Regions from separate parts of the Actinospica robiniae DSM 44927 genome, predicted to be linked through region 3. Evidence: riboswitches for the same ligand, from Rfam matches in the RefSeq annotation. Region 3 holds a riboswitch; each other region holds the start of a gene.
The links. Region 3 has a riboswitch for cyclic di-AMP ahead of ACTRO_RS00160 (transglycosylase SLT domain-containing protein). Riboswitches for the same ligand answer to the same signal wherever they lie in the genome.
Positions count from the first base shown of each region.

Region 1 (9,787 bases), 3.7 Mb from region 3:
CGAAGCCGCCTGGTCCCGGAATGGACGCCTGGGGTGTCGTCCCCGTGGCAGTCATTCTGGCTCGATCCTCCACAAACTCGTTCGACGGCGCGCGTCACGACCGGCCCGGACGGCTGCGGATTGGTGGTGTCCGCCGGTGCCGGGGCCGGTGCCGCGGCCTCACTGGACGGCTGTGGGTGCCCCTGGACGCCGCGGCGCCGGGGGTGGGCGCGCGGTGTCGGATGGTGTCTCGGATGCGGTTGCCGATGCCGGGTCCGTGCGGTCTCAACGGACGCGGCGAGCGAGTTCGACAGCCGGCTGCGATGCTTGCCCGCCGAGGCGGCCGGCGGCAGTCGTGCCTGCCGCCGGGCCGACTCGGCGGGCCCACGCCGCCGTTACTGGTGGATGCTGATCGTCTGGCCCGCCGCCGACTCGGCGTCCGCGCCGCACGACTGGAAGTTCACCGCCGCGGACAGGTTGGTGGCGCCCACGTTGGCGACGTGCTTGGTGACGACGACGTTCTTGGTGAAGTTGAACTTCAGCGTGCTCAGCGCCTCACGGCCCGGCAGCAGCTCGGCCGACTCGGCGTTCAGCTCGTCGATGTTCATGCTCATGCGAATTTCCTTTTTTCAGTCGGGGAAGTCAGGGAAGTGGAATAAGACGAAGGGGTTTCGGGGAACCCGGAAATGAAGTACTTTCGAGAACGCGCGGCATCGAAGAATGGCGCGTCTGCCGCAGGCCGCGTTGCGTCGCGCCCTGCGACCCTGGAGCCGCCGCGCGGCCCCGCCCCGACTACTGCGTGATGCTGATGGTCTGGACGGCCTCGCTGGCCGCGGTGGCGCCGGCGGACTGGTAGTTCACGGCCTCGGACAGGTTGGTGGCGTCCACATGTGCGACGTTGACGTGCTTGGTGACGTTGACCGTCTTGGTGAAGCTGAACCGCAGGCGGCCCAGCGCCTCACGGCCGGGCAGCAGCTCGGCCGACTCGGCCTCGAGCTCGTCGATCTTGATGCTCATGGTTTCTCCTTGCCGCGCATGCGGCGCTAAGCGTCTAATCTTGCCGAACGAATCGTTCGGTTTGGACGAACGAACGCTATCCCCTAAACCCGGCACATGCAAACGACACGCCCATCACCCCGGTACAATCGCCATGAGCGGAAGGGGATGGATACGTGCCAGCAGCGCGCGCGGGTCGAAACAGAATGAGTGTGGAGTCGAGCCCTGCGAACGGCCGTGGACGTCCTCGATCGAGCTCTCATAGCGAAGGCGCCGCCTCGGCCGTCCCGGCGACCGCTCCGACGACCGAGGACGCTGAGACGCCCAACCCGCTGCGGACGCTGATGCGCCAGCGGATGGAGGAGAAGCGCCTGTCCTACGGGGAGGTGGCGCGGCGCGGGGGCATCTCCAAGTCGACCGTGCATCATCTCGTCTCCGGGGAACGGCCGGTGCGCATGCTGCAGTCCGCGACGCTGCGCGGCCTCGCCCAAGGCCTCGAGCTGCCGTTGGACGTGGTCCGGCGCGCGGCCGCGCAGTCGGTCGGGATCTACATGTACGAGCCCGCGCCCGCGCCCGAGGTGGACCTGCTGATCGCGAGCCTCCAGCAGCTCTCGGCGCGGGACCGCCAGCACGTCGCCGCCCTCGTCGAGTCGTTGCTGCGGCACAGCCGGGAGGCCGAGGGGGACGAGGATGAAGGCGGGTACGAAACCGAGTCCGAGCCCGGAGACGGCGACGAGGACGAGGGCCCGCAGGCGTAGCCGCAGCCGCACGCGGGCGCGGCTACGCGGCGTCACGGTGTCTGCGCGCCGTCCGACGTCGTTCGACGCCACCGGACGCCCTCGTCCTCGAGGATCCGCAGCAGCTGCGCGCGGCCCACGCCGATGCCCTCACCGCGCACCGCCTCGGCCAACGCGTCCAGGGTCCAGTGGTCCGCGGACGCCGCCTCCGCTGCCTCCCCCACGGCCGCCGACACGCCCGGACCGCCGGCGGCGAGGGCCGCGATCCAGGCACGCTCCTCCCGGCTGACGGCGGGTCCGCGCCCAGGCCTGGGGACGTCCACGAGCCCGTCGATGCCCGCGGCCCGGAAACGGGCGCGCCACTTGCCCACCGTCGGTATCGAGACGCCCAGCTCCTGGGCGATCCGCATGTCGGTTGCGCCGTCCGCACTCGCCAGCACGATCTGACAACGCAGCACATAGCTCTGCCAAGCCTGCGCCACTCGGACCGCTCGGAGCAGCTCCGCCCGCTCCGTCGCCGTCAGCGTCAACTCGGCCTTCGGGCGCCCTCTGCCCGCCATACGATCCACCCCGTCCAGGTATCCGTGCTCTCGCGACTGCGCACGTGCCGGCTAGGCGGTGACCCGGCCCACGCGCACGATCGGGCCGACGGTGAAGACGTTGCCGTACTGCACGTCCTCACCGGGCCGTGGAGCGTGGACGACCAGTCCGTTGCCCACGTAGACGGCCACATGCGCGATCGCACCGCCGTCGTAGCTGTAGAAGACGAGATCGCCGGGCTCGAGCTGGGAGACGCTGACCGCGGCCAGCATCGCGGCCTGAGCGGCGGCGTTGTGCGGCAGCGCGACCCCGGCCCGCGCCCAGGCCGCCATCGTCAGGCCCGAGCAGTCGAACGCGTTCGGTCCGGCGGCACCGTAGGAGTACGGATCGCCGACCTTCGACTCCGCATACGCCACCGCGGCGGCGGCGCGCGCGTTCGGAGCCGTCGCGGTCAGATGCACCCGTCCCGGATCCACCCCCTGCCCGGCCGCGGAGACGGCCCGCTGCCCGGCGCTGCCGAGGGCGTCGAAAATCGCCTCCGCCCCCTTCGCCGCGGCCAGTGCCGCATCCTTGCGGCCCTGCGCGGCGTCGACGGCCGCCTGCTGTCGGGCGAGGTCGGCCCGCACGAGCGACTGGTCCGCGGCGAGCCGCGCCTCGTCCTCGGCCAGTGATCGCAAGGCCCTGGTATCCTCGCCGGCGATCTCCTCGCGGACCAGGGCCGCGTTCAGGTATGCGGCGGGGTCGTCGTCCAGGACGAGCTCGAGGCCGGGCATCGCACCGCCCCGGTACTGCAGCGCGGCTTGAAAACCGAGCGTCCGTTGGAGAGCGTCGCGCGCGCCGATGTCGGACGAGATCCGCGCCTGAAGCGCGTCGATCCTCTGCTGAAGCTGCGCGGCCTGCGCAAGAGCCGCGTCGTAGGCCTCGTCCGCGGTCGCCGCGGCGTTCAGCTCCTGCTCGTACGCGGCGGGCGAGATCGGCTCCTCCGCGTCGGCGTGCGCGTCGATCTGCCCCAGCAGCGGGGAGATCAGCGCGCTCGCCCCGACCGCGAGCGCCGTGAGCGTCCTGCGGGTCGGGTACGGATACGGATGCGGACGGGCCGGGTGCGGGACGGGAGTCGGGTACGTGGGCGGACGGGTCGGGTGCGTGGGGGGACGGTGAGCTGACATGCGGTCCTCTTCCGATGACGCCTAGCCGGAACACAGCTCACGGTCCTGCGGCGGGAAGTCGCGCAGGAGTCACCCACGGGTGAGAGTGAGAATCCCGGTCCTGCCAGGCGAATGGGCCCCAAAAGGGGATGGAGGTCCGCGGTGCACGAGCCGCGGTCACGCTGTGAACGCCCGCGTCGTCGACGCGCGGCGCAGATCTCCGCCCCGAGGCCCCGAGCCCCGCCAGCGCGGACATCTGGACCGGACTCTAGCCATATGCCCGGACCCGTTCAAGTTCTTCGCGATAAGCGCAGTTCTTCCGCGTTTCCCGGGGCGCCGGAGCGAAGATCCGAACCTCACGATGCCGGTCATGACGTCGAAGACGATAACGGTGACGGCTGGACCCTGCTCCGTCACGCGGTAGACACCGAGATCGACGGCCACGACCAGACGGGTAAGCCGCTGCATGTCGATGTCACCGCGCTGCTCCTTGCCCGTGGGGCGGACCCGTTGCGTAGCGCCGATGGCGTCACAGTCGTCGCCGAAGCGGAACGGCGCGGACATTGGTTGGCGGCGGAGCTCATGAACGCCTGGATCGGCCGGTCACGCTGAGCTGCCGACTTGTGAGGAAGAAACGTGCGGCCTCTCTGACCTGCCCGCTTGGTCAGGCATCCTGGCGGCAACAACGCAGGTGGCTGTCACAAGCACACCCAGCAGTACAGCCCATCGCCACGGGCACGAGCCATGCGAGCCAGTTCGGCAAGCTGCTCAAGAAGACCCGAGATGCCTTCCACGTCAACCTGACGATATGGCGATTCGGCCTCGACCCACTCAGCCGCAGCGCTCTGAAGATCGCCCGGGGTCGAACAGGCGAGGCTGTCGCTCACCTCGGCACTTATTGAGAGGACCAGCCGCTCGCCACCATCCCTCTCGGCGACCACAACATCGCCCAGCTTGTCGAGAACTTCGGGACCTGCGCCGGTCAGCAGCGCATACACGGCACCAAGATCCGCTACCGGGTCGAACCCCTTCGTGAACAGTGCAGGAATGCCTGCGTCGGATACGCGGACCGTCGACTTCAGGAATCGGCGCGCGCCCTCAAACCCGTACTTCGCCACCAGGTCGCGAAACGGCATCGGCAACTGGGACAGTGGGCCGCCTGGACCGCCAGCCAGGTCGATAGTCGCAGCGGCGGCGGCGTCCGAAGGCGCCGCGAAATAGTCGTACATCACGCCCATGGCGAGAGCTTCCCAGGCTCTGCCGACAGATGGCGCCCAGCCGCGGCCGCCTAGACGCGTCCATACGCGATGAAGAAGTCGCGATCTTCCCAGCCCGGCTGAAGGAAATCGAGGATCGCATGCATGACGCCCCAGCCATGTTCCCACGTGCTTTACAAGGGCGGTTGCACCGTTGGCCGAGCCCTTGCTAACCTCGCCCGCCTTCGTCCTCCGTTTCAATGCGACGGGAACGCCATGTCCGCCTCACGCCCCGCGCGCCACTCCATATTTTCCCTCGCAGGCGCGGCAACCGTGGCCGCCTTGCTCGGCGTGACCATCGTGGCCGCCGCGTCGACGGCCGAAGCCGCGGGCACGGCGGCCTCGACCTCTGCCCCCGCCGCTTCGCTGGGCGGCTGCGACTCCCTCCTGGCCTCAGTAGACCAGTACTTCGCGTCGACGTCGGCGATCAACCAGATGATCGCCATCACCGCGACCGTGCAGAACGACGGTCCCGACTGCCTGGTCGAGCCGCAGGTCACCCTGAGCACGATCCCGAACTCCGTCAAACTGGTCTGGCCCAAGGTCTTCTGGAAGATCGACGGCTCCTGGACGAGCGCCACTGCCGTCCCCGGCTCCTGCCCGACGCTCGGGGGCGACGCCAGGGACGTGTGCGCCACTGCCACCCTGCCGGATTACCTGCCGGTCAAGGCGGGCTCGACGACGATGGAACTCGGCCTGGAGTTCACCTCGTGGAACGACTCGAACTACGGCTTCGCCAGCGTGGCAGCGCTCTACCGCGAAGGCGTCGAGGCGCCGGGATTTCAGACCTCGTGGGCGCTGGACTGCGCGACGTGCTTCAACACGGGCACCAGCGTCCTTCCTCCGGGCGTCACCGATGGGAACTCGCCGCCCTATTCGCCTCCGGCGTCAGCCCACGGCAAGAGCGGCGCCCCAGCCGCCAGCAGCAAATCTTCCACGGGCGTGAACACGGCCGCGTCTCGCGTCGCTGCCTCGGCGACCATCGACGCTCCGCCCTCGGCGAGCCCGCAGCCATCTGCCGCGCTCACGCAAACGACCAGTGCCGTGCCTCAATCGGGCCAGTCAACCGCCGCGCCCGCCGTAGACCCCGTCGCCCTCGCCACCTCTGACTCGGCAGGCAAGCAACACGGCGGCACCTTGCTCGCGACGGGCGTCGGAGCGCTTGCACTCGTGGCGCTGGGAGGGACCGGCGTGTACTTCCGCCGCAAGAGGCGGCGCGGCGAGGAAGGCTGACCGGCAGGGAACCAGTGCCCGTCCCCGTCAGCGGGGCCGCCGGCCGTAGACGGGGTCGTATGCCAGGCGTCCCGTTCTCCTCGGCACCAGGTGGAGGAAGCGCCTGTTGTCATAGATGGGAACCTGTAGCTCGGCCGCGACCGTGATCATCTGCTTCAGGCTCCACTCGGCCTTGGTCCGCATGAGCAGGGTGCCGTCCGGTCCGCAGAAGGTGATCACCTTCGGGTAGTAGTGGATCGCACCGAGCCGACTGCGCGCCACCCGCCGGGGCACGTTCGACTGCATGCGCACGTAGCCCCGGGTGACGATCACCTCGGCCTCGGTGACCTCCAGCCGTATCGAGCGCCCTGCGGCCCAGGCGAGCAGCCAGAGCAGCAGCAGCGCGCCGAACGAGTAAACGCCATGCGGCTCGCTCACGGCGGCTTCAACGCACCCCCCGGCAAGGACCCCCCATGAGATCACGATGCTGGGTTGCCACCACGTCGGCGTGATGATCATCTTCTCCCCCCGTCCCATGAGTCCCCGTCTCATTAGTCCCCGTATCAACGTGTCAGCATTCCGTCACCTTGGGAAGGTTGAGCGGCCCGCAACCTTTTGCTCGCGCGCGGCACATGGGCGGGCTCGCGCTCACTTGGCGGCCCACTCCGCCGAACTCGGCCGGGCGACTCGCCAGACCTCGGCGATTCGGTGGAGGTCGCCCGTTCGCATGATGAACGCGACCGCTCCAGCCGACGAGACGGCCTGCTCGACGAACGCATCCGCCGCTGCCTTCGCAGCCGCATCGGAGAACTGCCACCGCGGGACCCACACCCCCGTCCAGTCTGGATTCCTCGCTTCACCGGACTTGACCACGAGCTCATCGACGACCCCCGGAGCAGCCGCGGACAGCTCGAAGAGCCGCGAGTCGCTGCCGTCCTGCGTCTGCTGATGTTCCGCGAGCAGACGGAAGTACCAGGCGCCGTGAATCCCTTCGATCTCGAGGAAACCGAGCGTCGGTCCGTCCACCCAGTCGAGCGCGGCCACCCGGGCGATCTCAAGCCTCGAGCCGATCGCCCTCGCCAGCCTCTGTTCCGGCTCGCTCAACTATCGCCCCCTCATCTCTGGATGAGCTACCAAAATAACGACGAACCCCTCCCGGTGTGTCCGGGAGGGGTTCGTCGTGTGCTGTGTGTGGTGCTGGGTTTTATCAGTGGTTGACGATGGTGGAGACGATGTGGGCGGCCTGGTCTTCCCACTGCGAGTACAGGGAGCCGTTGAAGGAGGCCTGGACGTCCTGGGCGGCGCGGTGCAGGGACATCGACTGGTAGCCGGAGGGGAGGTTCTTCAGGAACGCCTTGGCCGCGTAGGTCGGGTCGTTGAGCTGGCTCGGGGTGCCCCAGCCGCAGGACGGACGCTGCTGGAACAGGCCGAGGGAGTCGTGGTCGACCGCGACGTTGAGGTTCTGGAGCTTGGACTCCTGCATCGAGGTGGCAACCGCGATGGTCGCGGCGTACGGGGACAGGTGCATGTCCTCAGCGGCCTTGACGATCGAGGTGGCGTTGGACCACTGGTCGGAGTCCAGGGTGATGTGCGACTGGCTTCCGACGGTGCCGGTGGGCTCGAGGGTCGCGGTGGTGGAGCCGGCGAACAGGCTGGTCGGGGTCGCGGCCTTGGCGGTGGTCTTCGCCGGGGTGGTGGTGGTCTTGGTGGTGGTCTTGGTGGTGCTGGCGGCGGTGGCCTTGGCGGTGCTCGCGGTGGCCTTCACGCTCGCGGGGGCGACGTGGGCGGTGGCGGGCTTGGCCGGGGCGGTGGCGGCGGAGGCGGTCAGCGGGGCGACGCCGACGCCGACGGCGGCCAGGGCGAGCGCGGCGGCGGGGTAGCGGCGCGGGCTGGAGATGAAGGTGCGGAACGCGGAGGTGGACATGCGGTTCTTCAGCACGAGTTCTAGAGCCTCTCCTTCGGCCGCCTACCGGGTTAGCTGACGGGTTCGGGCGGAAGGGGAGTTCGCCCTACAGCCCCCACACCGGGCGACGAAGACACGGACGCATAAGCACGTCGTGGGCGTCGTTGGTGAAGAGGGGGCCGATTCACCCCGGGGGACCGGCACGGTTGAGTGCCTGGTACTCATTGGGTCCCCGGCTCCGAGGATGGTCGCTGCGGGAGCTTCGTCGAACCGCTGCGCCGTCCTGTCGGACTCGGCGGGTGCGACCGGTGCCGGAATCTACTTTCACGGCGTGGGCCGGTGCACAACGAAAACAATACCCACTTTGACCGGATTGTCCAAATCCTCCGAAATTACCCACACCGAGTAATCGGACAGTCGCCAAGCGTCGAGGAAAACCCACCCGGCGCCCTGTCGAAAACGCCCCAGAAGTCGACCTGAAGCGAGCCTGACCAGCATGTTCGCGGCACGGATGGTCATTTCGACCGCATTCATCGCAATAAGTGCGGAACCGATTACCGAGCGTAAAAGGAATTCTCGAGCGCTATTCTCCGCATCTCCCGCGACACGTTGAGCGACGACTCCTCTATTGCCGTCGCCGCGCAGGTCTTCGTGATTACTCTGCGTAATTCACCGCGGCACGGACCCGGCTGACTTCCGTACGGAGCGCGAAGGGTGCGTTCCCTCTTTCGCAGAGGACTACTTCCGCAGGACCAGGCGGCCTTCGGCGCCGCTACGCCGCAAGTACGAACATTGACGGGCCTTGCCTCGGCCGCCCACGGCCCTTCCCCACATGACTCCACGCGAATGGTGTGGCATGATCACGACTTGCGGCCGGAGTACCGGGCCACGTGGGGCGGATCAGCTGTCTTACGGGTATCGCCGCGCCTGTCATCGAAGGACGAGGGACACGACGTCATGGGCATCACCGACGACTTCCGCGTGAGCGGTCTGAAGTTCCCCGACGGGTTCGTCTTCGGCGCCGCGACAGCGGCGTATCAGATCGAAGGCGCGGCCACCGAGGACGGGCGCGGACCGAGCATCTGGGACACCTTCAGCCATGTCCCCGGCAATGTCGAGAACGGTGACACCGGTGACGTCGCGATCGACTTCTACCACCGCGTCGACGAGGACCTCGACCTCGTCAAGAGCCTGGGCCTGTCCGCCTACCGCCTCTCGATCGCTTGGCCGCGCATCCTGCCGGCCGGCACCGGCGAGATCAACGAGGCCGGCCTCGCCTTCTACGAGAAGGTCGTCGACGGCCTGATCGCACGCGGCATCGAGCCCATCGTGACGCTCTACCACTGGGACCTGCCCCAGCCGCTCGAGGACCGCGGCGGCTGGACCACCCGCGAGACCAGCTACGCCTTCGCCGAGTACGCGCGCGTCGTCGGCCGGCGCCTCGGCGACCGCGTCGCCGTGTGGACCACGCTCAACGAACCGTGGTGCTCGGCCTACCTCGGCTATGCGAGCGGCAACCATGCTCCCGGGCGCCGCAGCGAGATCGGGGCGCTGCAGGCCGTGCACCACCTGAACCTCGCCCACGGCCTCGCGCTCATCGAGCTGCGCAAGGTCGTCAAGCGGCCGGACGCCAAGTTCTCCGTGACCAACAACTTGGCGATGACGTACGCCGCGGACCCGGCCAATCCCGAGGACGTCGACGCGAAGCGCCAGCTCGACGCCCTCCAGAACCGCGCGTTCACGGACCCGCAGCTGCGCGGCTTCTACCCGCACGACCTGCTGATGGACACCAAGCACATCACCGACTGGTCGTTCGTGCAGGACGGCGACCTCGAGTTGATCAACCAGCCGATCGACATCGTGGGCATCAACTACTACTGCACCGGCACGGTGCGCCGCGGTCCCGAGCACCCGACCGAGGGCACCGTGCACCCGGGCGCCGCGTGCGTCGAATCCGTCGAGCAGCCCGGGCCGTACACGGAAATGGGCTGGAACGTCGCGCCGCAGGGCCTGTACGAC
Region 1 covers NZ_KI632511.1:3,705,791-3,715,577, forward strand. The annotation lists gene ACTRO_RS15695 (hypothetical protein) at 1-55, opposite strand, end outside; gene ACTRO_RS15700 (hypothetical protein) at 375-593, opposite strand; gene ACTRO_RS15705 (hypothetical protein) at 772-996, opposite strand; gene ACTRO_RS15710 (helix-turn-helix domain-containing protein) at 1,188-1,733, shown strand; gene ACTRO_RS15715 (helix-turn-helix domain-containing protein) at 1,766-2,272, opposite strand; gene ACTRO_RS43370 (C40 family peptidase) at 2,324-3,418, opposite strand; gene ACTRO_RS45700 (ankyrin repeat domain-containing protein) at 3,674-4,009, shown strand; gene ACTRO_RS15730 (hypothetical protein) at 4,096-4,635, opposite strand; gene ACTRO_RS15735 (hypothetical protein) at 4,870-5,886, shown strand; gene ACTRO_RS15740 (hypothetical protein) at 5,914-6,384, opposite strand; gene ACTRO_RS15745 (hypothetical protein) at 6,514-6,909, opposite strand; gene ACTRO_RS48905 (hypothetical protein) at 7,073-7,804, opposite strand; cyclic di-AMP (ydaO/yuaA leader) riboswitch at 7,814-8,034, opposite strand; gene ACTRO_RS47230 (hypothetical protein) at 8,093-8,302, opposite strand; gene ACTRO_RS15755 (GH1 family beta-glucosidase) at 8,726-9,787, shown strand, end outside.
Region 1: it holds a riboswitch for cyclic di-AMP, as region 3 does, so the genes downstream of both, ACTRO_RS48905 (hypothetical protein) here and ACTRO_RS00160 (transglycosylase SLT domain-containing protein) in region 3, are expected to answer to the same signal.

Region 2 (9,787 bases), 5.2 Mb from region 3:
GGAGGACCTTGTTGCGCGACATCTCACGGACCTGCGTGCCGCTCCAGGCGAGCACGAGGATGATGGCGCAGAAGCCGAACACCCGGCCGTTGAAGGCCGTGGAGTCGCGGAAGGCGTTGAGCAGCACCGCCAGGGCCACGATCTTGACCATGTAGCTGCCGAGGGCGGCGATCATCATCGCCTGCGGACTCGTCCGGGCGGCACGCCCCACGACGTAGCGCGAGATCGAGAAGAAGACCGTCACCACGGCGAGCGCGAGCAGGGCTCCGAGCGCTCCCTTGGTCCCATCGACTATGGAACCGACCGCGACGCAGGCCACACCGACGAGCGCGGTGGGCACCGCGGATCGCCGTAGCGCGCGGACGTCTTCGGCCTGCATATCAAGTCTCCGAGGCGGTCATCGGTCGGTGGCTGCCGGGGATACGGCTTTCTGGCTGTGATTCTAGAAGATGCTTGATCGGCCTCGAGCAGGGGGGTGCGCGATTGCTCCGATCGGGTCTTCTATCTGCTCGTGAAACCTATCACAAGTGTCGTCGCACGTCTGCCGTGGGGCGCGTGGTATGGATCACGCCACCGTACGCGCAGGTCAAGACGGGTCTCGAGGACCGACTTCGAAGGCTGATGAATAGTTGACCAGGTCGCGTGAGGCCTCGTCATCCGACGCGGCGTCACCCGGCGCGGCGTGTCGGGCGCGGCCGCCGGGCTTGCGCTCGGCCCGGTCGTCGAAGTGCTTGCGTGCCCGCGGCAGCAGCAGTCCGACCAGGCCGAGGAAGGCCAGGCCCATCGCGGCGAGCACGACCGGGCGCGACTGCGAGGAGACCGAGACCATGAAGACGGTGAAGGAGATCAGGGCCGACCAGAAGTACATGATCAGGACCGCGCGACGGCGGGAGTGCCCGATCTGCAGCAGCCGGTGGTGCATGTGCTCGGCGTCGGCCGAGAACGGCGAGCGCCCGGCCTTGGTGCGCCGGACCACGGCCATCACCGTGTCCGCGATCGGCAGGGCCACCGCGCAGAACGGCAGCACCAGCGGCAGGAAGGCCGGCACGGTCTTGTAGGTCGCCCCGGTCTGCGATCCGATCATCACCTTGAGCTGGTCCGGGTCGATCTGGCCGAACTCCAGGATGGTGATGACGGCCAGCATCATGCCCAGCAGCATCGAGCCGGAGTCGCCCATGAAGATCCGGGCCGGGGACCAGTTGTGGCACAGGAAGCCGAGGCACATCCCGATCAGCACGATGGTGACCATCGCGGCCGGCACGATCGTGCTGACGTTGTAGGCGCCGGTCTGCAGCCGGTAGGCGTAGACGAAGAAGGTGCTCGCGGCGATCGCGACCATGCCGGAGGCCAGGCCGTCGAGCCCGTCGACGAAGTTGACCGCGTTGATCATGCCGACGATCAGGACCACCGAGACGGTCACGGCCAGGTTGGGCTCGAGGCTGATGATGCCCACGCCGGGGATGGAGATCCAGGTCAGCTGGATGCCCATCTCGACCATGATCGAGGCGGCCAGGGTCTGCCCGGCCAGCTTGATGAAGGCGTCCACGCCCCAGCGGTCGTCCACGATGCCGATGGCGATCAGGATGGACGAACCGATCAGCAGCGCGTGCACGGTCGGGGTGCCCTGGAAGACCCAGGTCTCCATCATCGGCAGGTGGGCCGCGGCCAGCAGCGCCACCAGCATGCCGATGAACATGCCCACGCCGCCGAGGCGCGGGATCGGGGTGGTGTGCACGTCGCGCTCGCGCACCGCGGGCGCGGCGCCGAAGCGGACCGCGCCGACCCGGACGAGGCCGGTGGTGAGGTAGGTGGTGATCCAGGCGATGGTCAGCACGACCAGGTACTCGCGCATCGAGGACTGATCGCCGCCTTCCGGACCCGGGCATGTTTCGGTGGAGCTTCAGGGTAACGGCAGCAAGGCCGTCACGCAGAAACAGACGCTTGTCCGGCCCACCCGGTTTCCGGGGGGCCGGGGCGCCAGGGCGGCGCGATACGCCCAGGTCACAAGCGCGGCTCGGGGGCGGGGTCGGGGCCCGGGACGGCCGGGCGCCCGCGTCGGGTCACGAATAGAGCGGGAAGCGCTCGAGGAGAGCGGCCACCTCCTCGGCCACACCGGGCTCCGGGGCCCGCACGGCCCGGGCGATGAGACCCGCGATGAGCCGCATCTCCGGCTCGCGCATGCCCTGGGTGGTCACCGCGGCGGTGCCCACCCGGATCCCGGAGGAGAGCATCGGCTTGGCGGTGTCGTAGGGCACGCAGTTGCGGTTGAGCACGATCCGCATCCGCTCGCACCGCTGCTCGGCCTCGCGCCCGCTCACCCCGCGCCCGGCCGCGATGTGCACGCCGCGCAGGTCGAGCAACGCGAGGTGGGTGTCGGTGCCGCCGGTCACCGGGCGCATGCCCTCGCGGGCGAGCGCCTCGGCGAGCACCCGCGCGTTGGCCACGACCTGCCGGGTGTACGCGGCGAACTCGTCCGTGGCCGCCTCGCCGAAGGCCACCGCCTTGGCGGCGACCGCGTGCATCAGCGGTCCGCCCTGGGCGAACGGGAAGACCGCCCGGTCGATCGCGTCGGCGAACTCGGCCCGGCACAGGATCGCGCCGCCGCGCGGGCCGCGCAGGGTCTTGTGCGTGGCCAGGCTGACCACGTCGGCGTACGGGACCGGCGAGGGCACCGCACCGCCCGCCACAAGGCCCGCGATGTGCGCGGCGTCGACCAGCAGGTACGCGCCGACCTCGTCGGCGATCTCGCGGAACGCGGCGAAGTCGATCAGCCTCGGATAGGCCGTGGCGCCGCAGACGATCAGCCTCGGCTGGTGCGCCTTCGCCAGATCGCGCACGCGGTCGTAGTCGATCAGCTCGTCGTCCTCGCGCACGGGATAGCCGATGGACTGGAACCAGGTGCCGGAGAAGTTCCCCGGCGATCCGTGGGTCAGGTGGCCGCCGTGCGGCAGCGCCATCGCCAGGATCTTGTCGCCGGGGCGCAGCAGCGCCGCGTACACGGCCAGGTTCGCCGAGGCGCCGGAGTGCGGCTGCACGTTCGCGTGCTGGGCGCCGAACAGCGCCTTGGCGCGGTCCACGGCCAGCCGCTCGGCCCGGTCGACCTCGGCGCAGCCGCCGTAGTAGCGCCGGCCCGGGTAGCCCTCGGCGTACTTGTTGGACAGGACCGAGCCGAGGGCGGCGAGCACCGCCGGCGAGGTCGGGTTCTCGCTGGCGATCAGTTGCAGGGTGCCCCGCTGGCGTTCCACCTCGTCCAGGATCACGCCCGCGATCTGCGGATCGGTCCGGATGAGGTCGGCGAAGTCGGGGCCGTAGAAGGGAGAGGCGGACCGGGTGGAGGCCGGAGTGGGAGCAGCGACGGGAGCCATGGGCCACGCTCCTAACACGAGGGGGAGAAACCGCTGGTGCTGAGGGGGACTCCTCCACACTAAGCACGCGTCCCAGCCGAGGCACTAGGCCAAAAGTCCCGCTTCGCCGAGCGGTGGTTCACGGGGGCTCGCCCGGCGGCGCGTGCATCGTGCATTCACGCCGTCACCCTCGGCGCCCGAAAGCGTTCATGAATGACCTAACGTGAGTGTGAAATTGCGTCAGGTTATATTTCCGAAACATTCGAAACGCCTCGCACATAAGTAATCACATATTGTGGACGAATTTGAAAATATCGGAAGAAGTGCTCTACGGTCGAAGACGTCCGAAATTCCGGACCCGGGTCGAGAACGCCTAATCCTGCCCATCGGCCAGCGGATTCCAACTAAGTAAGGGGCAGGAGCGGAGGACCCGAATATCGCCGGGACGCGGACTGTATCCGCAGGTCCAAGGCTTGGGGTGAATCTTCCGGGGGGATAAATAATCTCCCGGTGGTAGGGCCACTTTCTTCCGGCCCGAATCCGACAGCTCACTTCGCAGGCGTGGGAGAGAGGAAAAGTCTTCAGCATGACCAAGCTCGCCCCCAAGTCTTTCACCCGCCGCGCCGTGGCCACCGCCGCGCTCGCCGGCGCCGCGATCGCCGTGCCGGTCGTGATGGCCTCCACCGCCTCCGCCGACTCGGTCAACTGGACCGCCATCGCCAACTGCGAGTCCGGCGGCGACTGGTCCATCGACACCGGCAACGGGTTCTACGGCGGCCTGCAGTTCAGCGAGTCGACCTGGCTCGCCTACGGCGGCGGCCAGTACGCGCAGTACGCCAACGACGCCAGCGAGTCCCAGCAGATCGCCGTGGCCGAGAAGGTCCTGGCCGGCCAGGGCATCGGCGCGTGGCCGGTCTGCGGCGCGTACGCCGGCAGCTCGACCACCTACAGCGGTACCAACACCTCCGGTTCCGGCTCGTCCTCGTCCTCGTCCTCCGCGGACAAGAGCAGCGGCTCGAACTCGTCCGGCTCCGGCTCCTCGAGCTCGTCGAAGAGCTCGAGCGACTCCGGCTCCTCGAGCTACCAGGGCAAGCACCGCGCCAAGTCCTCGTCCGCCTCGGGCAGCTACACCGTCAAGGCCGGCGACACCCTCTCGGGCATCGCCCAGAAGGAGGGCGTCTCCGACTGGCACACGCTCTACCAGGACAACGAGTCCGTCGTGGGCTCGAACCCGGACCTGATCTACCCGGGCCAGGTGCTCCAGCTCGGCTGAACCCCGGGCGCATGAGAGAAGGGGTCCTGCCCGGGTGCGTGCCCCGGGCAGGACCCCTTCTCCTGCGTTCTCAGCGGGTGAGGTTGCTCGCGACCTTGGCGATCTCGTCGAAGGTGAGCGCGCCCTCGCGCAGCAGCCGCGGCGCGTCGCCGGTCAGGTCCACGATCGTGGACGGGACGCTGTCGACGGTCTGACCGCCGTCGAGGTAGATCTCCACCAGAGTGCCGAACTGGTCCTGCGCCTCGGATGCGGTGGTGGCCGGAGCGTGGCCGGACTTGTTCGCCGAGGAGACCCCGAGCGGGCCGGTGGCCGTCAGCAGCTCGATCGCGACCGGGTGCAGCGGCATCCGCAGCGCGACCGTGCCGCGGGCGTCGCCGAGGTCCCACTGCAGCGAGGGCTGGTGTCGGGCCACGATCGTCAGCGCGCCCGGCCAGAACGCGTCGACCAGGTCCCAGCCCTTCTCCGAGAACCGGGAGACCAGGCCGTGCAGTGTGCTCGGCGCGCCGACCATCACCGGGACCGGCATGTCCCGGCCCCGGCCCTTGGCCGCGATCAGCGCCTCGATGCCGGAGCTGGAGAAGGCGTCCGCGCCGATCCCGTAGACGGTGTCGGTCGGCAGCACGATCAGATCGCCCCGGCGGACGGTCGCGCCGGCCTCGCGCAGGCCGGTCGCGCGCTGATCCGGATCAGCGCAGTCGTAGCGGCGGCTCACGGTTATCAACCTCCATGCTGACGGGCGGAGTGTTCAGGTGCTGATGCTAGGGCCTGAGCCCGTCCTTGCGGGCGGTGAAGAACCGGGGACGGCCGGTCAGGTCGCGGTGGTCGCCCGCCTCCACCCAGCCCAGCTCCTCCAGGAAGATGCGCTGCACCGAGCCGCCCTGCTGGTCCGAGTGCTCCACCGCCAGCCAGCGGCCCGGCCGCAGCAGCCGGTGCGCGGTGCGCTCGAGCGCGCGGATCATGTCCAGGCCGTCCTCGCCGGAGAACAGGGCGAGTTCGGGGTCGTAGTCGCGCGCCTCGGTGGCCACGTACTCCCACTCGGTCAGCGGGATGTACGGCGGGTTCGAGATGACCAGGTCCACCTGGCCGTTGAGCTCGGGCAGCGCGGTGCGGGCGTCCGCCTGATGCAGCGTCACCCGGCTGCCCTCGACGTTGCGCCGGGTCCACTCGAGCGCCTCGTCCGAGAGCTCGACCGCGTGCACCTGCGCCCGCGGCACCTCCTGGGCTATGGCCAGCGCGATCGCGCCGGAGCCGGCGCACAGGTCCACGATCAGCGGCTCGGCGATGTCGAGCTCGCGCAGCCGGTCGATCGCCCAGCCGACCATGACCTCGGTCTCCGGCCGGGGCACGAACACGCCGGGGCCCACGGCCAGCTCGAGGTAGCGGAAGTAGGCGCGGCCGGTGATGTGCTGCAGCGGCTCGCGGTTCTCCCTGCGGGCCACCGCCTCCCAGTAGCGCGCGTCGAACTCGCGGTCGGGCACGGTGTGCAGCCGGCCGCGGGTGACCCCGTGGATCCAGCCGGCAAGCTCCTCCGCGTCCGCGCGCGGCGAACCCACCCCGGCCTCGGCCAGCCGGGCGGCCGCGAGCGCGACCTCCGTCAGCAGCAGGTTAAGGCCCGGCGTCACTGCCGGGGTCTCGGCGGGGGTGGAGGACATCGTCGGCTCAGTTCCCCGGCCCGGCCAGCTTCGCCGCGAGGTCGGCGTCCACGCAGGACTGGATGACCCCGTCGAGGTCGCCGTCGAGCACCTGGTCGAGGTTGTAGGACTTGAACCCGGTGCGGTGGTCGGAGAGCCGGTTCTCCGGGAAGTTGTAGGTGCGGATGCGCTCGGACCGGTCCATCGTGCGGATCTGGCTCTTGCGCACGTCCGAGGCCTCCTTCTCGGCCTCCTCCTGGGCGAAGGCGAGCAGCCGGGCGCGCAGGATCCGCATCGCGGACTCCTTGTTCTGCAGCTGCGACTTCTCGTTCTGACAGGAGACGACCACCCCGGTGGGCAGGTGGGTGATGCGCACCGCGGAGTCGGTGGTGTTGACCGACTGGCCGCCCGGGCCGGAGGAGCGGAACACGTCGATGCGCAGGTCGTTCTGGTTGATCTCGACCTCGACCTCCTCGGCCTCCGGCAGCACGAGCACACCGGCGGCGGAGGTGTGGATGCGCCCCTGCGACTCGGTGACCGGGACGCGCTGCACCCGGTGCACGCCGCCCTCGTACTTGAGCCGGGCCCAGATGCCCTCGCCCGGCTGCGGCGTGCCGCGCCACTTGACGGCGAGTGAGACGTCCTTGTAGCCGCCGAGATCGGAGTCGGTGGACTCGATCAGCTCGGTCTTCCAGCCCTGACGCTCGGCGAAGCGCAGGTACATCCGCAGCAGGTCGCCGGCGAAGAGCATCGACTCCTGGCCGCCCTCGCCCGCCTTGATCTCGAGGATCACGTCCTTCTCGTCGTTCGGGTCGCGCGGGATCAGCAGCTGCTGCAGCTTGCCCTCGAGCTCGCCCTTGCGGGCCTGGAGCGCGGGCAGCTCCTCGGCGAAGGACGGGTCCTCCGCGGCCAGCTCGCGCGCGGCCTCGATGTCCTGCGCGTTCGCCTGGTGCGACTTGTACGTCTCCGCGATCGGAGTCAGCTCGGCGTAGCGCTTGCCGAGCTTGCGGGCCAGCGCCTGATCGGCGTGGACCGCGGGGTCGGCCAAGCGCGCCTCGAGCTCCCCGTACTCGACGAGCAGTTCCTCAATCGCCTCGAACACCTTGGGTTCCTCGGCTCCTCATGTCATGCGACCGGCGAGTGGACGGCCGACGGGTCAGTGGCACAGCAGGTCACTGGCCCGCGGCCGCACATGCGAGACGGCGCCAGCCTGCGGGGCCGTAGCCCGCACGCTGGCGCCGTCCGACGCGCTACTTCTTCTTGCCGAAGCGCGCTTCGAACTTGGCGACCCGGCCGCCGGTGTCGAGGATGCGCTGCTTGCCCGTGTAGAACGGGTGGCACTGCGAGCACGTGTCCGAGCTGATCTTGCCGCTGGCCACGGTCGAGCGGGTCTCGAAGGTGTTGCCGCAGGCGCAGGTCACGGTCGTGGCCGCGTACTCCGGGTGGATACCGGGCTTCATGGGTGCTCCTAGGTTCTCGGGGCCGCCGGGTCGCCGGCGCGGAGATGCGCGGACGGGAACCGGGACCGACGTACCATCCTACAACGGCGGAAGGCCGGGTATTCCCGCCCTTCCGCCGTCGCGGACCGTACGCACATCAGTGGGTATACGGAGAGTGACTGCTTACTCTCCGCCGCCGGGCGCCGTCTTCTGGATCGTCATCAGGAACTCGGCGTTGGACTTGGTCTTCTTCATCCGGTCCAGCAGGAGTTCCATCGCCTGCTGCTGGTCGAGCGCGTGCAGCACCCGGCGCAGCTTCCAGATGATGGCCAGCTCCTCGGCGCCCAGCAGGATCTCCTCCTTGCGGGTGCCGGACTGGTCCACGTCCACGGCCGGGAAGATGCGCTTGTCGGCCAGGCGGCGGTCCAGCTTGAGCTCCAGGTTGCCGGTGCCCTTGAACTCCTCGAAGATCACCTCGTCGGCCTTCGAGCCGGTCTCCACCAGCGCGGTGGCCAGGATGGTGAGCGAGCCGCCGTGCTCGATGTTGCGCGCGGCGCCGAAGAAGCGCTTCGGCGGGTAGAGCGCGGTGGAGTCCACACCGCCGGACATGATCCGGCCGGAGGCGGGCGCGGACAGGTTGTACGCGCGGCCCAGGCGGGTCATCGAGTCGAGCAGCACGACCACGTCCTGGCCCAGCTCGACCAGGCGCTTGGCCCGCTCGATGGCCAGCTCGGCGACGATGGTGTGGTCCTCGGCCGGGCGGTCGAAGGTCGAGGCGATGACCTCGCCCTTGACCGAGCGCTGCATGTCGGTGACCTCTTCCGGCCGCTCGTCCACGAGCACGACCATGAGGTGCACTTCCGGGTTGTTCGTGGTGATCGCGTTGGCGATCGCCTGCAGCACCATGGTCTTGCCCGCCTTCGGCGGGGAGACGATCAGACCGCGCTGGCCCTTGCCGATGGGGGCGACCAGGTCGATGATCCGGGTGGTCAGCTTGGCCGACTCGCTCTCCAGGCGCAGCCGCTCCTGCGGGTACAGGGGGGTGAGCTTGTTGAAGTCGGGCCGCTGGGACACCTGGTCCGGGGCCAGGCCGTTGATGGAGTCCAGGCGCACCAGCGCGTTGAACTTCTCCCGGCGCTCGCCCTCGCGCGGCTGGCGCACCGCGCCGACGATCGCGTCGCCCTTGCGCAGGCCGTACCGGCGCACCTGGGCGAGCGAGACGTACACGTCGTTCGGCCCGGGCATGTAGCCGGTGGTGCGCACGAACGCGTAGCTGTCCAGGACGTCCAGGATGCCCGCGATCGGGATCAGCACGTCGTCCTCGGCGAACTGCGGCTCGGGCGCCTGGGTGCCCTCGAAGCCGTCGCGGCCGCGCCGGCCCCGGCCTCGCTCGCGGTACCGGTTGCCCCGGTCGTCGTTCTGCGCGTTGTCCCGGTTCGCGTCCCGGCCGCCGCCGCTCTGCGGCGGCTGGCTGCCGCGCCGGTCGCCGCGCTCGCCGCGGTCCCCACGGTCGCCGCGGTCGCCGCCGCGCTCGTTCTGGCCGCCGTCGCGGCCGCGACGGCGCTCACGCTCGCGCTCGCGGCGGGAGAGCCGCTGGCCGTCGGCCTGGCCGGCCTCGCCGCCGGCCGCGGGGGCCTGGGTCTGCGTCTGGATCTGCGCCGGAGCGGCGGCGGGCGCCTCGGCCACCGCGGTGGCGCTCGCGCTCGTGCTCGCGGTCTGCTGGCGGGACCGGCGCGAGGGCTGGGCCTCGGCCTGCGGCTCGGCCGCCGGCTGGCTCGACGTGGCGGGGGCCTCGGCCGCCGGGCGGGTCTGCTCGGGGATGCGCTGCTGCGGCGCGGTGGCGCGACGGCCACGGGTGCGCTCGCGCGGAGCGGACTCGGCGGAGCCCGACTCCTGCGGCTCGGCGGCCGACTCGCCGCCCTTGCCGCCGCGGGAGGGCTTCTCCCGCTCCGACTGCACACCGCCGCCCTGGTGCTGCTCGATAGCCTCGATCAGCGCGCTCTTGGGCATCCGGGTCGCGCCCTTGATGCCGAGCTCGGAGGCCTTGAGCCGAAGCTCGGGCAGCAGCAGTCCGGCCAGGCCGGGGCCGCCGCCGGTGGA
Region 2 covers NZ_KI632511.1:5,241,547-5,251,333, forward strand. The annotation lists gene ACTRO_RS22090 (Cg1360 family ATP-synthase-associated protein) at 1-379, opposite strand, end outside; gene ACTRO_RS22095 (MraY family glycosyltransferase) at 587-1,852, opposite strand; gene ACTRO_RS22100 (serine hydroxymethyltransferase) at 2,061-3,365, opposite strand; cyclic di-AMP (ydaO/yuaA leader) riboswitch at 3,705-3,921, shown strand; gene ACTRO_RS22105 (LysM peptidoglycan-binding domain-containing protein) at 3,931-4,617, shown strand; gene ACTRO_RS22110 (L-threonylcarbamoyladenylate synthase) at 4,688-5,329, opposite strand; gene prmC (peptide chain release factor N(5)-glutamine methyltransferase) at 5,376-6,269, opposite strand; gene prfA (peptide chain release factor 1) at 6,277-7,350, opposite strand; gene rpmE (50S ribosomal protein L31) at 7,499-7,708, opposite strand; gene rho (transcription termination factor Rho) at 7,871-9,787, opposite strand, start outside.
Region 2: it holds a riboswitch for cyclic di-AMP, as region 3 does, so the genes downstream of both, ACTRO_RS22105 (LysM peptidoglycan-binding domain-containing protein) here and ACTRO_RS00160 (transglycosylase SLT domain-containing protein) in region 3, are expected to answer to the same signal.

Region 3 (9,787 bases):
CGGCGCGGTGGAGCGGTCGGCCATGGCGGCGAGCCCTCCTCGGGTGCTGCTCGGGCGGATGGCGGAGGGTATCCGCCCGGCCGGCCGGGCGGATACCGCTCCACGCTACTCGCTCAGGCTCGCGCGTTGCGGATCACCGGCGGCGCTCAGCTGCCCGGGGTGATCTGGACGATGTCGAGCACCGCGGTCGCGGTCAGGCCGAGCGCGCCGTTCGAGCCGGTGATGCGCACGGTGACCTGCAGCTCCGCGGCGTGGCAGCCGGTCGGTACGGTGTAGACGGTGTTCTCGGCCACCTCTTGGCCGGCCCGGTAGTCGACCGCGCGCAGCAGCGGGTCGATGATGGGGCAGCCGGTGGGCAGGGCGCCCGAGGAGCTGAGCGGGAGCCACTGGCCGGACCACATCTCGGTGGTGTCGACGGCGGCGTTGCTGCAGTTCGTGGTGATCAGGTCGGCGGTGGCGGAGCCGCCGGGCACGACCGTGGCGGGGGTGAAGGCGAAGCCGTTGAGGGCGATCGGGAAGCTCGCCGCGCATACGGCGGAACCGTCGGCGGGGGCGGCGGCGGCCTCCGCGCTGGGGCAGCCGGCCACCAGGGACAGCGCCATGGCGGCCCCCGACGCGGCGGCCATCGCCGCGATGGGGTGGAGCTTATGGAGCAGCACCATACTGACATCCTTTCTCGCTGTGGGAGAGCGATTGCGTATTCACTATCGGGGCGAAGCCGACCAGATCGCAATGCTCTGCGACGAGATGGATGTTCCGGGAATTCTGGGGCGGTGCGGGAGGTGGCGGCGACGGAAGATGCCTGGGGCACGCGTGCTACGGGTGGGGCGAGGCGCCGACGGCGGCGGCCGGCTCAGGCGGGGAACGGCAGAGCGGCGGCCAGGGCCTCGGGGGCCTCGTCCGGGATCCAGTGGCTGATCCCCTCGAGCTCGACGAAGCGGTACGGCCCGGCCACGTGCTCGACGCAGCGTTCGGCCGCGTCCCGGGAGATCGCGGCGTCGGCGGTGGACCAGACGTAGGTGACCGGGACGTCCACGGTCGGGGTGTGCGCGCCCTCGCCGAACTTCGTGGCCTGATACCAGCTCAACGCGGCGGTCAGCGCCACGGGGTCGCTGAGCGCCGCGAGGTGCGGCGCCGCGGCGCGGTCGTCGAGCGGACGGTAGAGCGCGCGCAGCCGGCGGGCGTCGTCCTCGAGGAGCACGCGCGCCGCCTTCGCCGGGTCGCGGAAGAGCGAGACGTAAGACGACATGCGGCGCTGCTGGGCGCTCGCGGCGAGCGCGGCGGCGAAGGCGGCCGGGTGCGGCACGGAGACGGCGGTGAAGGTGCGCACGCGGTCGGGGTAGTGCGCGGCGAGGAACCAGCCGACCAGCGAGCCCCAGTCGTGGCCGACGACGTCGACCGCGCTCAGGTGCAGCGCCTCGAGGATCCCGGCCGCGTCTCCGGCCAGTTCGGGCAGTGTATAGGCGCCGGGGTCCGCGGGCCGCGCGCCCGGCGAGTAGCCGCGCTGGTCGAGGGCGATCAGGCGCAGGTTCGCGCCGTCCGCGGCGAGCACGGCGGCCAACGCGTCGTAGGCCCGGTGCGTCTGCGGGAAGCCGTGCAGCAGCAGCACCGGCCGACCGTCGGCCGGGCCCTGCTCGGCGAGATCGAAGGTGAGGCCGCCGACCTCGACGGCCCGCCGGTGCCAGCCGCCCGTCGCGAGGCGGTCACCTTGAGTGTCGGACATGAGAACTTCCTCGCCGCCGCTACCGACTGCAGCCGAGCCACTGCGCCATCGACGATACGACACCGGAGCTCCGGGAGTAAGGGCGGGCGGGCCGCTTTAAAAAGATCCTGAACAATCCGAAGGGGACTCGAACGATGTCCGTTTCGCCCGTTTTAGCAGTGAATACCATGACTTATTCACCAGTATCTTACCAACAGACGATGAGGCGGAACCCCATAAGGGACACCGGAACCCACACCGGCCACATCACCCTTTCCATCTCTTCCCCTCACAGACCGCATCGTTATTAAGCAGTTACTGCCCTGGCTCGCATATCGGAGCGCATTGCCTCTAAGGTTCCATTCAGTCGCTGCTGTCAAGTCGCGTAAATACTCGACCGGCAGCGCAACCGCCGAATCCGCACCGGCCTTGACGTGCCCTCGCGGAGCCGGGGACCCAATCCCCTTGGGGTGAATCCGCGCCGTGCCGGCGCGGTAGGGCGACCTCTTACGCCCGAACCCGTCAGCTAACCCGGTAGGCGGGCGAAGAGGAAAGAGCACGCATGTCATCGCACCGCAAGCCCAGGCTCTCCTTCGTCCGGAATCGTGCCCGCGCCCTCACTCTCTGCGCGGCCACGTTCGGGACGGCGGCGCTGCCCGGCATCGCCTCGGCGGCGACCGCCGCTCCGGCCACCGCCACGGTTCCGCAGGCCACGACCGCGCACTCGGTCACCGTGCACGCGGTCGCCGTCTCGGACAGCACCGGCTCCAAGTCCAGCAGCTCCACGAAGCAGCAGGTCCACACCGTCGTCGCGGGCGACACGCTCTTCGGTATAGCCAAGGCCGCCCTCGGCGACGGCTACGACTACCCGCAGATCTACAAGCTCAACAAGGGCAAGGCCCAGTCCGACGGCGGCAAGCTGACCGACCCCGACCTGATCGAGATCGGCTGGAAGATCGCGCTGCCCAGCGGCTCGAAGGCGTCCGCCTCCTCGTCCTCGAGCTCCTCCTCCAGCTCCTCGAGCAGCTCTTCCGCGAGCTCGAGCTCCTCGTCGAGCAGCAGCTCGTCCTCGTCCTCCGGCTACGCCGACGACCTCGACGGCTGGATCAACCAGGCGATCTCGATCCTGAGCGCGCACGGCTACTCGGTGACCTACAACGCGATCTACCAGACCGCGATGAACGAGTCCTCCGGCAACCCGAACGCGGAGAACGACTGGGACTCCAACGCCGCCGCCGGCACCCCGTCGATCGGCCTCATGCAGGTCATCCAGCCGACCTTCGACGCCTACGCGCTCTCCGGCTACGACGACATCTGGAACCCGGTCGACAACATCATCGCGGCGGTCATCTACGCCCAGGACACCTACGGCGGCCTGGACAACGTGGTGGCCGAGCGCTGCGGCGGCTCCTGCTGGTCCGGCTACTAAGCCGACACCCGCACAGCCGGTCCGCGACACCGAACCCCGCGCATCCCTTCCCGGGTGCGCGGGGTTCCGCCGTGTATCGTAGAACTCTGTGACAGTCGATGGAACAGCGGCATACTCAGGGCTCGAAGACCTGCCCGGGCTGGTGCCCGCGGCGGTGCGCCTCGCCCGCGGGCAGGGCTTCGACTACAGCTGCCTGCCGGAGCACGGCGAGCTGCTGCGGGTGCTCGCCCGCGGCGTCGGGGCCGGCCGGATCGGCGAGACCGGCACCGGCTGCGGGGTCGGGCTGGCCTGGCTTTCCGCCGGAGCGCATCAGGATGCCCAGGTGGTCAGCGTGGAACGGGATCCGGAGCGCGCCGCACTGGCCGCAGAGCTCTTCGACGCCCGGCCCAACGTCGAGGTCGTCCAAGGCGACGTGAGCCGGCTGCGCAAGTACGGACCCTTCGATCTGCTCGTGCTCGACGGCGGCGGCCAGGGCAAGGGACCGGACGACGGGCCGATCGATCCGGCGCAGTGGCTGGCGCCGGGCGGGCTGATCGTGATGGACGACTTCAGCCCGCTCACCAGCTGGCCGCCGCGGTTCGGCGAGGCCGTCGACCTGCCTCGGCTGCACTGGCTGGCCCACCCCCGGCTACGCGCGACGCAGGTCCGCGTGACGCCCGAGTGGTCGGCCCTGCTCGCCACCTATGTGGGCTGAGTAACCGGCTCACTGTGCCCGCGAGACCGCGGCGGGCCGGCGCGCCGAGCCGGCGCCGTCCCGCCGCGTCCGCCCTCACTCGGCCAGTGCCGCCTCCTCGGCGTCGGTCAACAGACGCGACCGGATCAGGAACCTGACGCCCTCGGGCGCCTCGAGCGAGAAGCCGCTGCCCCGGCCCGGCACCACGTCCACGGTCAGGTGGGTGTGGCGCCAGCGCTCGAACTGGGCGGCGCCCATCCAGAACGCCACCGGCTCCCCCACCCCGGGCACCTCGATCCGGGCGAGCAGGACGTCCGAGCCGCCAGTGCGGAACTCGCCCTCCAGGTAGCACATCGGTGAGCTGCCGTCGCAGCAGCCGCCGGACTGATGGAACATCAGCGGGCCGTTGGCCTGGTAGAGGCTGCGCATCAGCGCGGCGGCCGCATCCGTGACCGCGACCCGGGATACGGACCGCTCCTGCGGCATCGTCATGGCTTCGCCCCTTCCGCTGCGCACCGTCGCCGAACCGTCGTCGGCCTAGAAGAAGCCCATGGCCTTCGGGCTGTAGCTGACCAGCAGGTTCTTCGTCTGCTGATAGTGGTCGAGCATCATCTTGTGGTTCTCCCGGCCGATGCCCGAACCCTTATACCCGCCGAACGCCGCGTGCGCCGGGTAGAGGTGGTAGCAGTTGGTCCACACCCGGCCGGCCTGGATCGCCCGGCCGGCCCGGTAGGCCTGCGCGGAGTCCCGGGTCCACACGCCCGCGCCGAGGCCGTAGAGCGTGTCGTTGGCGATGCGGATCGCGTCGTCGAAGTCGGAGAAGGCGGCCACCGAGACCACCGGGCCGAAGATCTCCTCCTGGAAGATGCGCATGTGGTTGGCGCCCTCGAAGATGGTCGGCTGCACGTAGTAGCCGCCGCTCAGCTCGCCGCCGAGGTCCACCCGCTCGCCGCCGAGCAGCACCTTCGCGCCCTCGGCCTGGCCGATGTCCAGGTAGGACAGGATCTTCTCGAGCTGGTCGTTGGACGCCTGGGCGCCGATCATGGTGGCGGTGTCGAGCGGGTGGCCCTGCACGATCCGCTCGGTGCGGGCGATCGCCTCGGCCATGAACTCGTCGTAGTGGCCGCGCTGGATCAGGGCCCTGCTGGGGCAGGTGCACACCTCGCCCTGGTTGAGCGCGAACATGGTGAACCCCTCAAGCGCCTTGTCGAAGAAGTCGTCGCGCTCCCGGGAGACGTCCTCGAAGAAGATGTTCGGGCTCTTACCGCCCAGCTCCAGCGTCACTGGCTTGATGTTCTCGCTGGCATACTGCATGATCAGCCGGCCGGTGGTGGTCTCGCCGGTGAAGGCGACCTTGGCCACCCGGGCGCTGGAGGCCAGCGGTTTGCCCGCCTCCACCCCGAAGCCGTTGACGATGTTGACCACGCCGGGCGGGAGCAGGTCGGCGATCAGGCTCATCAGGTAGTGGATCGAGGCCGGGGTCTGCTCGGCCGGCTTGAGCACCACCGCGTTGCCCGCGGCCAGGGCCGGGGCCAGCTTCCAGATCGCCATCAGGATCGGGAAGTTCCACGGGATGATCTGCGCCACCACGCCCAGCGGCTCGTGGAAGTGGTAGGCGACGGTGTCCTCGTCCAGCTCGGCCAGGCTGCCCTCCTGCGCCCGGATCGCGCCGGCGAAGTAGCGCAGGTGGTCGATCGCCAGCGGGATGTCGGCGGCCATCGTCTCCCGGATCGGCTTGCCGTTCTCCCAGCTCTCGGCCACGGCGAGCTCGGCCAGCTTGCCCTCCATCCGGTCCGCGATCTTGTTGAGGATCTCGGCGCGGGCGGCGGGCGAGGTGCGGCCCCAGGCCGGCGCGGCGCGGTGCGCGGCGTCGAGGGCGCGCTCGACGTCCTCGGCGGTGCCGCGGGCGATCTCGCAGAAGGCGGCTCCGGTGACCGGGGTCGGGTTCTCGAAGTACTTGCCGCCGGCCGGCGGGCGCGACTCGCCGCCGATCCAGTGGTCGTAACGGTTCTGATAGCTCATCAGCGCGTCGGCAGTGCCCGGCGCGGCGAAGCGGGTCATGGAAGACCTCCACGTGTCGTCCGGCCGCCCGCCGTCGGACGGCCGCCCACGCGGGTGAACCTAGACCGGCGAAGGTTACCCGAACGTTGCGTGGCGCCGGGCCCCGGCCAGCGCCGCGCGAGCGTCGGCGTCCTCGGCGCCGAAGCGGGCGATCCAGTCCTCGAGCAGGCCGGGGTCGCCGGACTCGAGCACGCACGAGCGCAGCCGTACGTCGATCCAGTGGCGCTCGGCGACCACCGCGGGCGCCTCGGAGCGCGGCAGCAGCGAGCCCGCGTACGCGGCGAGCGCGGCCGCGGCGTCCTTCTCGCGCAAGGCTCTGGCGACATCGAGGAAGTCGGCCGGCAGATCCGTGGCGAGCCGGTAGGGGCGGGAGCGCACCAGCCCGCCGAGCGCGTGGCGCAGCCGGTTGACCTCGACCCGCACGGTGGCCTCGGCCGCGTCGTCGTCGTAGAGCCCGGATGTGAGCTGATCCCCGGTCAGGCCCTCGGGGTGGAGCGCGAGGATGACGGCCATTTCGCTGTGCCTGCGGTTGAGCCGCGTGGGCCCGACCATGGCGTGGTCGCGTCCGAGGGCGAGCAGCCTCGGCGCGGGCGGCAGCCAGAGTGTCCGGGTGCCGACCACCGGGCCGGCGGCGAGCTGGGTCTCGGCCGCGCGGGCCGCCGCGGCGACCAGGGCCAGGCTGTGCGGATGAGCGACGATGTGGCCGCCGGTGATGTCCACGATGCCGAGGATGCGGCCGGTGGCCGGGTCGTGGATGGGCGCGGCCGCGCAGGTCCAAGCTTGGACGGTGGGGCGGAAGTGCTCGGCCGAGAAGATCTGCACGGCGTGGTCGAGGGCCAGCGCGGTGCCCGGCGCGTTGGTTCCGGCGTGCGACTCGTCCCAGACGGCGCCCTCGACGAAGTTCATCGCCTCGGCCCGGCGGCGCGCGGCCGCGTGCCCTTCGACCCACAGCAGCCGGCCGGAGGCGTCCGAGACGGCCATCAGGTGTCTGCCGTCCTCGGCGACCGAGCCGACGAGTTCCCGCAGCAGGTCGATGACTTCAGCAAGCGGGTGGGTCCGGCGGTAAGCATCGAGTTCCGCACCGGCGAGGGTGACGGGCGGATCCTTGGCCGGATCGACTCGGGCGCGGGCCGAGCGCTCCCAGGAGCGCGCCACCACGTCGCGGATCGCGCATTCGCCCGAACCCGGGCCTGATCGCGGAGTGCCGGAGAGGAACGCGTCTCGCGCGCGGGCGATCTCGCGCGCGCTCGCCGCGGGGTCTGCGCCGGTCTCGGCCAGCCAATCGCCGCTCATCGTCCACCGCCTCGTCGAGGAGGAATATACGGGCTGAGGCGGCATCAGTCACCGGGCGCGCGCGGTGCTCTCACGCCGCGTGACCGGCCGTCAGGCGTGGGTGGTCTCCACCCCGGAGCCGATCTGCGCGTCGACGTCGCCGATGTAGCCGTGCGCCTCGTCGTCGGGCAGCCGCACGGCGAGCGCCCAGTAGTAGATGCCGAGGCTGAACGCGGCCACGAGCAGCAGATCCCACCACTGCGCGATCGCGGCCGTGGCGCCGCAGGAGGTCGTCCGGGCCGGGCCCTTCGAGCAGTAACGGCCCTGCCACGAGAGCAGGCCCATGCCGACGAGGTAGACCGGCAGCCACTGGGCCGCGCGCCAGTCCGGCTGCGGCAGGTGCGGGTTGAGCTTGAACAGGAAGTTCGCGCCGATGATCAGGTAGCCGAGGATGATCGCGTAGCCGAGCTTCTGCAGCGTGTCCCAGCCGGACCAGTAGATGATCAGCCCGGAGACCATGAACGCGACCGGCGCCCAGAAGCCCCCGGCGGCCAGCCGGAACGGCCGGAAGCGGTCGCGGTCCTGCCGGCGCAGCGCGCCGAAGGCGAGCGGCGCGCCCGCGTACATCAGCACACTGGCCGAGGTGATGAAGCCGACCAGCGACTTCCAGGTCGGGAACGGCAGGAACGCGATGCAGCCGATGAGGAACGCGATCAGCAGTCCGAACCAGGGCACGCGGCGGGAGTTGGTCTTCTCGAACAGGTAGGGGACGTAGCCGTTGCGGGACAGGCCGTAGGACACGCGCGAGGACGCGGTGGTGTAGATCAGCCCGGTGCCCGAGGGCGAGATGATCGCGTCGGCGTAGAGGATCGTGCCCAGCCAGCCGAGGCCGAGCAGGGTGGCCAGGCCGGCGAACGGCCCGGCGTCGCCCTGGAAGGAGAGGTTCGCCCAGCCGTGCGCGAAGGCCGAGCTCGGCAGCGCGGCGATGAACACCACCTGCAGCAGGATGTAGATCAGAGCGCCGAGCAGCACCGACCCGAGCACGGCGCGCGGGATGTCGTGCTGCGGGTTGCGGCTCTCGCCGGCGAGCTGGTCGGCCTGCTCGAAGCCGAGCAGCGCGAACATGATGCCGCCGGTGGAGACGGCCGAGAGCACGCCCTCGCTGCCGGAGGGGGCGAAGCCGTCGATGCCGAAGTTCGAGCCGTGGAAGTGGCTCGCCGCGAACACGATGATCACCAGCGTCGGGATGGCGATCTTCCACCAGGTCGCGGCCGAGTTGGTGTTCGCCAGCCGGCGCACGCCGAGGAAGTTGACCACGGTGAACAGGGCCATCAGCCCGATCGCGATCAGCAGGCCCTGCCAGGTGAGGGTGCCGTCGGCCTTCTGCAGCCAGCCCAGGTGCACCGACGCGTAGCTGATCGCGGCGTAGACCTCGATCGGCGCGACGGTGACGGCCTGCAGGTAGGAGAACCAGCCGAAGGACGCTCCGGCCACCGAGCCGTAGGCGTAGTGCGGGAAGCGGCCGGTGCCGCCGGCCACCGGATACGCGCCGCCGAGCTCGGCGTGCACGAAGGCCAGGATGATGATCGCCGTGACGCCGATGCCCCAGGACAGCAGCGCCGCGGTGCCGGCCGCCTGCGCCGCGAACAGCGCGCCGAAGAGCCAGCCGGAGCCGATGATCGAACCCATCGACGACCAGGTCAGGCCGATCAGCCCGATCTCCCGCTTGAGGCCGATACCGGTCGGTGCGGGCGTGAGGGAATCAGCCATGGATTCCAATATATGGCCGTCTGCTCCTTTTGCCCGGAGCGACACGAGCGCGAGCGCTGAGTCAGTGGACGAAGAACTCGCTCGAGGGGCCGTCAGACGTCGGCGGCCAGACGGTAACCGCGCTTGGTGACCGTGCGGATCAGGTCGCCGTGCTCACCGAGGGCGGTTCGCAGGCGCGCGATGGTCGACTCGACCAGGTGCTGGTCGCGCTGCGGCCCGGGCGCGAGCACCGCGCTGCCGCCGAGCGGGCGCGGGTGCCAGACCCGTCGCAGCAGCTCGGCACGCGAGAGCACCCAGCCGGGGCGTTGCGCCAGTGCGGCCAACACCGCGGCGAGCAGCGGGGGCAGCAGCACCGGGTCGGGGTCGGGGTGTTCGACGTCCGGCTCGCGCTCGGCCTGCACGAGCACGGCGTTGCCCTGGATGATCAGGGTTCTCCCCTGCTCCACCGCGATCTCCTGGCGCATCCGCTCGGGCAGGTCGCGGCAGATCTGCGCGGCCAGCGCGCCCAGGCGGGCGCGGTCGGGCTGGATGACCGGGATCTCGTGCGCGAGCAGCGGGCCCGCGCACACCGGGCCGACGCAGGCGGCCGCGACCTGTTCGCGCAGGGCCGCGAGCACGCGGTCCCGGCCGAAGACGGCGTCTCGGGCGGCGGCCGCGTCCAGCAGGGCGCTGACGCCGGGCGCGGAGGTGAACGCGACCGCGTGCACCTCGCGCGCGACAATCGCCTCCACCAGCCGGTCCACCGCCAACTTGTCCTCGGGCTCGACCCACCGGTACACCGGCACCGCGACCACCTGCGCGCCGGCCGCGCGCAGCTCCAGCGCCAGGTCGCAGTCGGCGCCCGGGTCGAGCGAGCCGTACTGCTGCACCGCGATGCGCT
Region 3 covers NZ_KI632511.1:30,410-40,196, forward strand. The annotation lists gene ACTRO_RS00145 (serine/threonine dehydratase) at 1-24, opposite strand, end outside; gene ACTRO_RS00150 (hypothetical protein) at 147-662, opposite strand; gene ACTRO_RS00155 (alpha/beta fold hydrolase) at 854-1,723, opposite strand; cyclic di-AMP (ydaO/yuaA leader) riboswitch at 2,103-2,259, shown strand; gene ACTRO_RS00160 (transglycosylase SLT domain-containing protein) at 2,265-3,131, shown strand; gene ACTRO_RS00165 (O-methyltransferase) at 3,220-3,825, shown strand; gene ACTRO_RS00170 (DUF779 domain-containing protein) at 3,901-4,296, opposite strand; gene exaC (acetaldehyde dehydrogenase ExaC) at 4,342-5,865, opposite strand; gene ACTRO_RS00180 (helix-turn-helix domain-containing protein) at 5,941-7,158, opposite strand; gene ACTRO_RS00185 (APC family permease) at 7,249-8,907, opposite strand; gene ACTRO_RS00190 (uroporphyrinogen-III synthase) at 9,000-9,787, opposite strand, start outside.